Regions from separate parts of the Savagea faecisuis genome, predicted to be linked through region 2. Evidence: riboswitches for the same ligand, from Rfam matches in the RefSeq annotation. Region 2 holds a riboswitch; the other holds the start of a gene.
The links. A riboswitch is a leader RNA that binds a small molecule or an ion and turns the genes downstream of it on or off. The one in region 2 is predicted to bind S-adenosylmethionine.

Region 1 (5,216 bases), on a different contig from region 2:
TGATGTATAAACGACGAGTGGTACGATTACCCCTTTTACACCGATGATCGTACCGACGATTGCTTTCGTAAATGGAATGATGAAGAAAAGCAAAATGATAAACGGTACAGAACGCACGATATTTACTAAAATATTTAAGACGTTGTAAACAAATTTATTCGCAAATAACGCATTCGGTCTCGTTAAGACGAGCAATACGCCTAAAGTCATCCCAATGATGACAGAAAATACGAGTGAAATTAATGTCATTTGGAAAGTTTCGATGAGGGCTTGCCACATGAGCGGGCCCCATTTCGCTGTAAATTCTCCCATCTTACAAGACCTCCTCTACGTATACGCCGTTCGCTGTTAAATATTGGACAATCGTTTCATCACGTTGTCCTTCTAAATGAATGACTAAGTTGCCGACTATGCCATTTTTCAGTTCAATAATGTTTGCTGATAAAATATTCGGTTTCACATGAAACTTCTCTGTTAATGACGCGATTAACGGATCTCCTGTCGCATCACCGACGAACGTTAAGCGCAAAATATAACCGTCTAACGTTAACTGTTCGATTAAAGCTGGCGCAAGCTGACGTTGAGAAACCGCATTTAAAAACTTTTGCGTCGTCGGATTTTTCGGTTTCGTAAATAACTCAATCGTCGTGCCTTCTTCAATCACTTGTCCTTGCTCCATCACGTACACATGATCACAAATCTTTTGAATGACGTTCATTTCATGTGTAATGAGCAAAATGGTAATGCCTAATTCTTTATTAATTTTCAACAATAAATCTAAAATAGAATCCGTCGTTTCAGGATCGAGCGCGCTCGTCGACTCGTCGCTCAATAACACTTCAGGTTCTTGAGATAAAGCACGAGCGATCGCTACACGCTGTTTTTGTCCTCCTGATAACTGACTCGGATAAGCATTTTTACGTTCAGACAGACCGACAATTTCTAAATAACGTTCTGCACGCTCATTCGCTTCTTCGTTAGAAATGTTTAACAAGCGCAGTGGAATCGTAATGTTTTCAAAGACTGTCGCTGTTTTTAATAAGTTGAAGCTTTGGAAAATCATGCCGATATTTTGTCGGACTTCGCGTAATTGGGGAAGTTTTAAAGAAGTCAATTCGATTCCATTAATGATGACTTCTCCAGATGTCGGACGCTCTAATAAATTTACGCAACGAATTAACGTACTTTTTCCCGCACCACTATAACCGATTACTCCGTGAATCTCGCCTTTTTTTACGTGGAGATTCACATCTTTTACTGCTTCGACGACACCTTGTTTCGTGTCGAATGTTTTGACGACATTGCGTAATTGAATCATGACGCCTTCTCCCTTCTTACCAAGCTGGTAAATATGAACCTTGAAATTCTTCTTCAATAAATTGCTTCACTCGCTCGGAGTGATACGCTCGTTTAATTTTTTCAATGACTGGATCGTGCTCGTTCTCTTTACGCACGACAACGTAGTTCACATATTGTGAGTTTGTCGATTCTGCATAAATCGCATCTTCCGTTAACGTTAAACCATGTGATGCTGCGTAGTTACCATTAATCACCGCAACGTCCACTTCTTTCAACATGAGCGGTAGTTGAGACGCTTCTAGTTCAACGAATTGTAGTGAGCGCTCATTGTCGATGACATCTAAAGGTGTAGCGGTGTCACGCTTTTTTTCATCGAGCGTAATGAGTCCCGCTTCTTCAAGTAACATGAGCGCACGCGCCCCGTTCGTTGGATCATTCGGAATTCCGATTTTAGCGCCCGACGGAGTATCTTGAATGTCTGAAATTTTTTCAGAATAAACACCCATTACACTCAGTACCGTCGGGATGACAGCTACTAAATCCGTTCCGTGATCTTCATTGAATTTATTCATAAACGGTTGATGTTGATAGTTATTTAAATCAAGTTGACCTTCTGCTAGTGCTGTATTCGGCATAATATAATCCGAGAACACTTTCAGTTCCACTTCTAAACCATCTTCAGCTGCCACTTCTTTCACGACGTTGAAAATTTGTTCTTGTGGTCCTGCGGTTACACCGACGACCACTTTTTCTTCACTCAATGGCTCACTCGCTTTATCTCCACAAGCCGTTAACAACAGTGCAAAAAATACTAACCCAACATATTGTAATACTCTCATTGTCATTCTCCTTCATTTTCATTTATTTATGAAAAATGAAGAATGATTGCGTTCTACTCCGGTGATTTTATTTAAAAAAACTTATCTTTCAAATCATTTGATTTGCAGGAATTAGCACCTTGCTCTCTTTCGAAAGTCGGTTGCTGGAAGTCATCGGGCCTGTCCCTCAGTCACTCTGGATAAGTAGATTGAAATCGTTCTTCATTTACATCCTACCATTTTGGTAAATAAGAACCTTTAAACTCTTCTTCAATAAATTGTTTCACTTCATCTGAATGGTATGCTTTACGTAACTTTTCAATTACCGCATCATTTTCATTCTCTTTGCGTACGACGATGTAGTTCACATATGGTGAATCTATTGATTCTGTATAAATGGAATCTGTCGATGGATTTAATCCGTGTGATGCAGCGAAGTTACCGTTAATGACGGCTAAGTTCACTTCGTCTAACATCAATGGTAATTGTGCCGCGTCTAATTCAACGAATGATACATTTTTCTCGTTTTCCACGACGTCTAACGGTGTTGCATTATCGCGTTTCGCATCGTCTAATTTAATGAGTCCTGCTTTTTCAAATAATACGAGTGCACGTGAACCGTTTGAAGGGTCGTTCGGAATACCGATTTTCGCGTTTTCTGGAACGTCTGCGATATCGTCAATTTCGTTTGAATATACACCGATTGCACTTAAAATTGTAGGAACTGCCGCAACGAGATCTGTTCCGTGATCTTCGTTAAATTTATCCATGAAAGGTTTATGTTGATAGCTATTCACATCAAGTTGACCTTCCGCTAATGCTTTGTTTGGCATAATATAATCCGAGAATACTTTTAACTCTACGTCTAAACCATCTTTCGCCGCTACTTCTTTCACGACTTCAAAAATTTGTTCGTGTGGTCCACCTGTCACACCGACCAACACTTTATCTTCACTTAACGCTTTACTCTCTTCTTCTTTATCGCCGCCACATGCTGCTAACAATAAAGCTGAAATGACGAGTAGTAAGCTCATACGAAATAATTTTTTCATCTTTTTCTCCTCTTTCTTTTTCGAATGATTCCGAAATTCATGTTCCAAAATAAAAAAACTGCTTCTCTCATTTACTGAAAGAAGCAGTCAAATTATCATTTGCCTTCGCTTATCTTTCAGAATAAATATTCTGTAGGAGTTGGCACCTTCCTAATAAATTAGGGGTTGCTGGACGTCATCGGGCCTATCCCTCGGTCGCTCTTGATAAGTAAAATATAAAGTTTGGAAGTATTTCGTTCTTTCGAATTTAATGTGACTCAATTATAGGTGACGCTTTTTTATTTGTCAAACCTTTTTGAAAAGTCACTTTACACAACTTTAAATTTCTTTTTAAACATAGTGAGCACATATGGTAAAACCAAGAAAATAAATGCCGTAATTATTAATCCTAAAGAAATCGGACGTTCCCAGAAAATTGCATAGCTACCATTAGATATAGATAAAGCTTGACGGAATGATTGTTCCATCATTCCACCTAAAATAAATGCTAATATGAAAGGTGCTGGTGGAAATGAGAATAACCGCATTAAATAGCCAATAACCCCAAATAAAATCAATAAATACAAATCAAACTTACTAAAACTCACCCCATAGACACCCACTAAACAAAAGATTAAAATCAATGAAATCAGCATACCTTTTGGTATATATAAAATCTTTGCAAAATACGGAATCAGTGGCAAGTTCAATACTAACAACATAATGTTCCCTATATACATACTAGCAATTACACCCCAAAATACGTCTGGGTGATCTGTTAAAAGCATTGGACCTGGTTGAACTCCGACTACTAAGAGAGCCCCTAACATAATTGCTGTAGTTCCTGAACCAGGTATACCTAGTGTCAATAAAGGAACAAATGACCCTCCTGCAGCAGCATTATTTGCTGATTCTGGTGCTGCTACTCCAACAATATTTCCTTTTCCAAATGAATCAGGGTTTTTCGATAATCTTTTTTCAGATATATATGCTAAAAATGACGCTATTGTAGCTCCCGCTCCTGGTAACACACCTATAAAGAACCCTAGAATAGATTGACGACCTACAGGAGCAGCCATTTCTTTCACTTCTGACTTTTCAATTTTCAAACTCCCGATACTATTTTCTCCTTTTTTAAATAAACTTTCTTTCCTGGAAATAATCAAAGTAGTAACTTCTGCTAATGCGAAAAGCCCAAGAGCTATAACTAAAAAGTCAACACCATCTAGCAAATTAGCACTTCCAAATGTAAAGCGTTGAGTCCCTGTTTGAGCATCTATTCCAATAGTAGCTACCATAATACCTACAGTCGCTGACATAAATGCTTTTACAACTGAACCATCAGAGAGTGATGCTATTGCTGTCAAACCTAGTAACATTAAAGCAAAATATTCACTTGGTCCAAATGTAATTGCGAGTTTCGATAATTGAGGTGCTACTAACATCAATCCAATTGTCGCTACAGTGCCTCCAAAGAAGGAAGCTATCGCAGCCGTTGCTAAAGCTTTTCCTGCTTTACCTTGCTGTGCCATCGGATAACCATCAAATGATGTTGCAACTGTCGAAGCTACCCCTGGAGCATTTAATAAAATAGACGATGTAGACCCACCAAACACTGCTCCATAATAAACACCTGCCATCAAAATCAAAGCGGAAGCTGGTTCCATACCATAGCTCAATGGAATCATTACTGCGATCGCACTAATGGGACCTAACCCCGGCAACATACCTATTACAGTTCCTGCCAATACCCCTAAAAATACATACATAATGTTTTCAAGTGTCAATGCTACCTGAAAACCATAAAGAACACTTTCAAATGCTCCCATTTTTTTCACCCCAATCTAGTTAAAATGGTAAAATTCCTTGTGGCAAATATATTTTCAAAATATAATTAAACGAAAAATATAAAACAAATGTAAATGTTATAGAAACAACCATTGATATTTTCCAATTTGAATAACCATACATTCTCATGGTGATCACTAAAAATAAAATCGTAGTTACTACAAAGCCAAGTATTTCAAACAAAGTAACATATGCTAATAAAGATACAATCGTTGCAATT
Region 2 (5,216 bases):
TAATTAAAAAGATGGAAATTGAATAAAATTTTCGCATACATCTCTTCCTTCCATTCATCTGTAAGACTACCTAATCTATTCCCACTTTGAATAGAAAAGAAACGTCTTTTCCTTTTCGATATACCAATATAGTTTATCACTTTTTACATAAAAAAGGTAATCATCCTCTAAAATAGAAAATGATTACCTCTTCTTTACGGTGCTGTTTCTGTTAAATACGTATAAATTTCATCATCTGACGGCGGATTGTGCAGTCCTGCGCGCACATGTAAATAATAGCGATATAAAATACTTTTTTCAGATAATCCGCTCGCCCCGACGATGCGCATCGCGAGATCGACGACTTCAATCGCATAATGTGTCGCTGTAATTTTCGCACTTGATAAAATACGTCTCACTTCTTCAAAAGAGCGTTCTTCGTCAAATAGTAGCGCGCCGTATGCGAGATGGCTCGTCGCTGTCGCTAAACGCCATTCGATTTCACCGAGCTTCTGTTGAATATGTGCCGCATCGATGATCGCTGTTTCTCGTCCTCTCGGAACGTACGCGCGAGCGAAGGCGAACGCTTCATCTCTCGCTGCTTGCGCAATACCGATATAACATGCGGGAATATGTAATAAACTCGCTGGTGAATTGCGCACCGCATGTGCGATATTGACATATTTAATGAAATGATGATCTTCTACGAAAACATCTTTTAAATATACATCGCTACTCGCCGTTCCTCTCATCGCTACACTATCCCAAGCAGATGTATCGATTGTGATGCTTTCAGAATTCGGTACGACGAAGAGCGCTTCTTCACCTTCACAGTTCGCACTAATAATAAAGAGATCAAGAGCTGGTGCTAATGTTGCGAACGATTTATGACCGTTAATGAGATAGCCCCCTTCTACTTTTTTCGCTGTCGTTTGTGGACCAGCATTGCGGGTCGGACTACCCGCTCCTCTTTCCGATAAGACGTAGTTGAGGAGCGCTCCTTTTTTCACTTCTTCGATTACATATCGCTTCGTCTTTTCTGGCCATGTTGTATCACGTAAAATCGCATACAATGTGCTCACATGCCAACCGATTGCGACCGCTGTCGGGCCATCTCCTGAAGCGACAATTTGCTGGTAATGAACGAGTTCACTTGCTGTTAAGCCTTGCCCTCCATCTGTAGTACATAGAGGAGACTTCGTATAACCAGCATCGATCAAGTTTTGAATGTTTTCTTTCGGAAATTGACCGAACACAGTATCTTTTTTTGCTCGTTCACGAAATATTGGGACAAATTGAAGTAGTTCTTCTTGTAACGTTACTGTCGTTGTCGTCATGTCGCTTCCTCCTTACACGAGTGCTTCTTTTTCTAATTGCACGCTATGGCCGTAGTGATTGTTTTGTAAACGTTGTTGCCCTTTACCGTAGTAATGTTCACGCAATGTTTCCCCTTCGTAATCTGTACGATAAATGCCACGCTTCTGCAATTCTGGCACGACCGTTTCGACAAAATCTTCTAAAGTAGACGGATTCACCGTTTGACGAATGTTAAAGCCGTCCGCATCGCCTTCTACTGAAATCTCTTCTAAACGAGCGGCGATTTGTTCCGGTGTACCGACAATCACTTCTGAACCTAATGAGAAACCGTGATATTGAATCGCTTCTCGAATCGTCCATTTATGATTCGGATCGGTCGACGTATAGTTGTTTAAGCGACTTTGAATCGCATTCGTTTCAATATTTTCAACGTAGCTATCGGGATCGAATTTTGAGAAGTCGATGCCTGAGTGACCGGATAAAAGAGCTGCTGCCCCGTCGTAATCGACATAACTGCGAAGTTCTTGGAATTTTTTCTGCGCCTCTTCTTCCGTTCCTCCAACGACTGTTACGACAGCTGGTATAATTTTCACATCTTGACGTGTGCGGCCGTATTTTTGAAGTTTCGGTTCTAATTGACGGATAAATTCACGCAATTCGGCTGTCGCATTTTTTTGATTTTGCGTATTCGTGAAAATGCCTTCCGCATGTTTTGCCGCAAATGACGTTCCTCGGTCAGACGCTCCTGCTTGGAATAATACCGGTGTGCGTTGTAAAGAAGGTTCTACTAAATGGACACCTGGTACTTTAAAGTATTTTCCTTCGTGATTGATCGGGTGTACTTTCGTTGAATCGATATATTTATTCGCTTCTGGATCGTTTAAGAGTGCGCCTTCTTCCCAACTTTTCTCCCACAATTTGTACACGACATCTAAATATTCTTCTGCACGGTCGTAACGCTCATCATGTGGAATCATGCCGTCTAAACCTAAGTTGATCGCTTCACTTTCTAAATAAGATGTGACGATATTCCATCCGATGCGGCCATTCGTTAAATGGTCGAGTGTCGAATATTGGCGAGCTAATTTATACGGTGGAATGTATGTCGCTGAACCTGTCAACGCAAACCCGAGTCGTTCCGTCGCATGAGCCATTGCCGAAATGATTAAAAATGGATCGTGTGCTGGGAACTGTACCGCTTGTTCGAGCGCTGCGCGGTTGCTTCCTTCGTAGACGTCGTACACGCCTGTCACATCCGCTAAAAACAATGCGTCAAACTTTCCTTTTTCCAATGTTTGCGCAAGCTTTACCCAGTAATCTGTCGAAGCGTGTGTACTTCCTTGGTGATCCGGATGTTTCCAAAGTCCAATTGCGTGTGGTGATACCGTATGTTGTGCGAAACCGTTTAAATGAATTTGTTTTTTAGTCATGTTTTCTTCCTCCTCATTGTAGGTGGAGAATGAAAGTCACTCTCCCTTATCTATCAAGCGATGCTTGCGGGATGGCGCACCGTGCGAATGCCGGTTGCGAGAAGTTCATCAGGCCCGTTCCTTCCCTTCGTTCTTCATAAGGTTTATTTTGCGTCGTAAGTATTTAATGCGTTAATGCTGTGAGCGTATGCACTCCCTGCATTTAAAGCGCTCGCTACGAAAATCGCTTCCGCTAATTCTTCTTTCGTCACGCCTGCTTTTTTCGCCCCGTTCGTATGAATATCGATGCAATAAGCACAAGCTGTAATGTGTGCGATCGCTACCGCAATCAATTCTTTTTCTTTTACAGAAAGGACACCTTCCGCTACCGCTTCGTTCGAAAACGCGACGAATGTTTTCAATGCATCTGGTGCGAGTTTGCCAAATTCATTCGTTTTGCTGAAGTATTCTTTTTTATACAATGTGTCTCCTTCTTCTCCATCGTATGAACGGAATGCGTTCGCCGCATGCGCAAATGCACTTCCCGCTTTCAATGCGCTCGCAACTAAGATTGCCTCCGCTAATTCTTCTTTCGTTGCACCTGCTTTTTTCGCTGCGCCTGTATGGATATCGATGCAGTATGCGCATCCTGTCGTCGTCGCACTCGCTACTGCAATGATTTCTTTTAATTTCGTCGATAATGCACCTTCTTGGAATACTGCTTGGTTCCATGCACCGAATGCTTTATTCGGTTGTTGTGCTAATTTCGCTAATTGTCCTAATTGTTGAATGCCTTCTTTTGCGTATAATGTTGTCATATTTACTCTCTCCTTTTTTGCTTTTCTTATATTAGTTAATTCCTATAGGTTTACTATGTTTAGAAGAAAGTGAAAACGATGATTTCCGTCTCTCTTTTAAATAAAGAAAAACCTCTCCCAGTAGGAAGAGGTTAGAATGACTGAATTCATCGTTCGTTCTCTTCCTCATCTTTCAAGCATATGCTTGCTGGAATTGGCACCATTGTACTCTCGTACTGGTTGCCGCAGGATCGTAGGACCAGATTCCTCCCCTGCTCTGGATAAGGAAAAACTATGTAGTTGAAAAGCTTAAATATAACTATACAAGATGCTTTTTTGAAAGTCAACACTTTTTATTAACTTTTCTGAATATTTCGTTTCGAGAGTATTTTCACAGGGTTCCAACTCGCTAGCGATAGGAGAAACAACGGACTATATTTTGAGCTTGATCTTCTCTTAGATAGATAAAGTACTTCAAACTAAAAAAATCTAAAATGACGGATGCTCATTTTAGATTTCTTGTCGTTATTGATTACGCCCCTACCAGGAGTCGAACCCGGATTTCAAGAACCGGAATCTTGCGTGTTATCCATTACACTATAGGGACAGACTTTTACTATTATAGCGAAATGAAAGGTATTTCGCAATGCCCATTCAAAAAAAGGAACGAGCGAGTCCCGTCCGACTCACTCGTTCAAATATTTAAATTTACTTGATTATGGAGGAATAAAACTTACTTACCGAACTGTGGAATTCGGTGGTTGCCGATTGCAACGTGTACGATCTTCTGCTCTGTGTAGAAGCCGAATCCGTAGTGTCCACCTTCGCGGCCGATACCTGAATCTTTACTTCCGCCGAATGGAGTACGTAAGTCACGTACGTTTTGAGCGTTCACCCAAATCATACCTGCTTCTAAAGCGTGTGCTACACGGTGTCCACGCTTGCCGTCGTTCGTCCAAACGTAACCTGCTAAACCGTATGCGATATCATTCGCAAGACGCACTGCTTCTTCTTCGTCTTTGAATGTCATCACAGCCATAACTGGGCCGAAGATTTCTTCTTGTGCTACGCGCATATCGTTCGTCGCATTTAACAATAATGTTGGCGCAACGAAGTTACCTTTTTTGTTCTCTTCAGAGATTTCAGATGTGAATACTTCACAGCCTTCTTCTTTTGCAATTTGTAAGTAGCTTACTACTTTATCGTAGTGCTCTTTATGAATTAATGGACCGACTTGTGTGTTGTAGTCAAGTGGGTTACCTAAGTTAATGTTAAGAACACGCTCTTTCAATGCTTCGATGAAGCGATCTTTAATGCCTTCTTGTAAGAAGAGACGTGAGTTCGCTGTACAACGCTCACCGTTGAACGAGAAGATTCCCCAAATACATGCGTCTAATGCACGATCGAAGTCCGCATCGTCAAATACGATAATTGGTGATTTACCACCGAGTTCCATTGAAACTGCTTTTAACGTATCCGCACTGTTTTTAATAATTGTTGAACCTGTCGTCGTTTCACCTGTGAATGAAATTAATTGTACATCAGGGTGCTTAACGAGTGCGTCACCTGCTGTTTCACCGAAACCGTGAACAACGTTGAACACACCTGCTGGAATACCTGAACGATCGATTACTTCTGCGAGTAAGTTCGCTGAAAGTGGTGAGAACTCAGCTGGTTTTAAAACAACTGTGTTACCTGTCGCAAGTGCTGGCGC

Region 1: another riboswitch for S-adenosylmethionine. It lies ahead of ACFQ0V_RS10645 (MetQ/NlpA family ABC transporter substrate-binding protein); the one in region 2 lies ahead of ACFQ0V_RS08075 (LLM class flavin-dependent oxidoreductase).

Annotation. Positions count from the first base shown of each region.
Region 1 is NZ_JBHTJF010000034.1:229,734-234,949, forward strand. Features, by position in the region: gene ACFQ0V_RS10630 (methionine ABC transporter permease) at 1-312, opposite strand, end outside; gene ACFQ0V_RS10635 (methionine ABC transporter ATP-binding protein) at 314-1,318, opposite strand; gene ACFQ0V_RS10640 (MetQ/NlpA family ABC transporter substrate-binding protein) at 1,335-2,138, opposite strand; SAM riboswitch class I at 2,217-2,324, opposite strand; gene ACFQ0V_RS10645 (MetQ/NlpA family ABC transporter substrate-binding protein) at 2,351-3,169, opposite strand; SAM riboswitch class I at 3,276-3,380, opposite strand; gene ACFQ0V_RS10650 (tripartite tricarboxylate transporter permease) at 3,478-4,977, opposite strand; gene ACFQ0V_RS10655 (tripartite tricarboxylate transporter TctB family protein) at 4,997-5,216, opposite strand, start outside.
Region 2 is NZ_JBHTJF010000025.1:623-5,838, reverse strand. Features, by position in the region: gene ACFQ0V_RS08085 (HdeD family acid-resistance protein) at 1-37, opposite strand, end outside; gene ACFQ0V_RS08080 (acyl-CoA dehydrogenase family protein) at 195-1,316, opposite strand; gene ACFQ0V_RS08075 (LLM class flavin-dependent oxidoreductase) at 1,329-2,726, opposite strand; SAM riboswitch class I at 2,770-2,869, opposite strand; gene ACFQ0V_RS08070 (carboxymuconolactone decarboxylase family protein) at 2,870-3,523, opposite strand; SAM riboswitch class I at 3,686-3,790, opposite strand; tRNA gene ACFQ0V_RS08065 (tRNA-Arg) at 4,038-4,109, opposite strand; gene hpaE (5-carboxymethyl-2-hydroxymuconate semialdehyde dehydrogenase) at 4,236-5,216, opposite strand, start outside.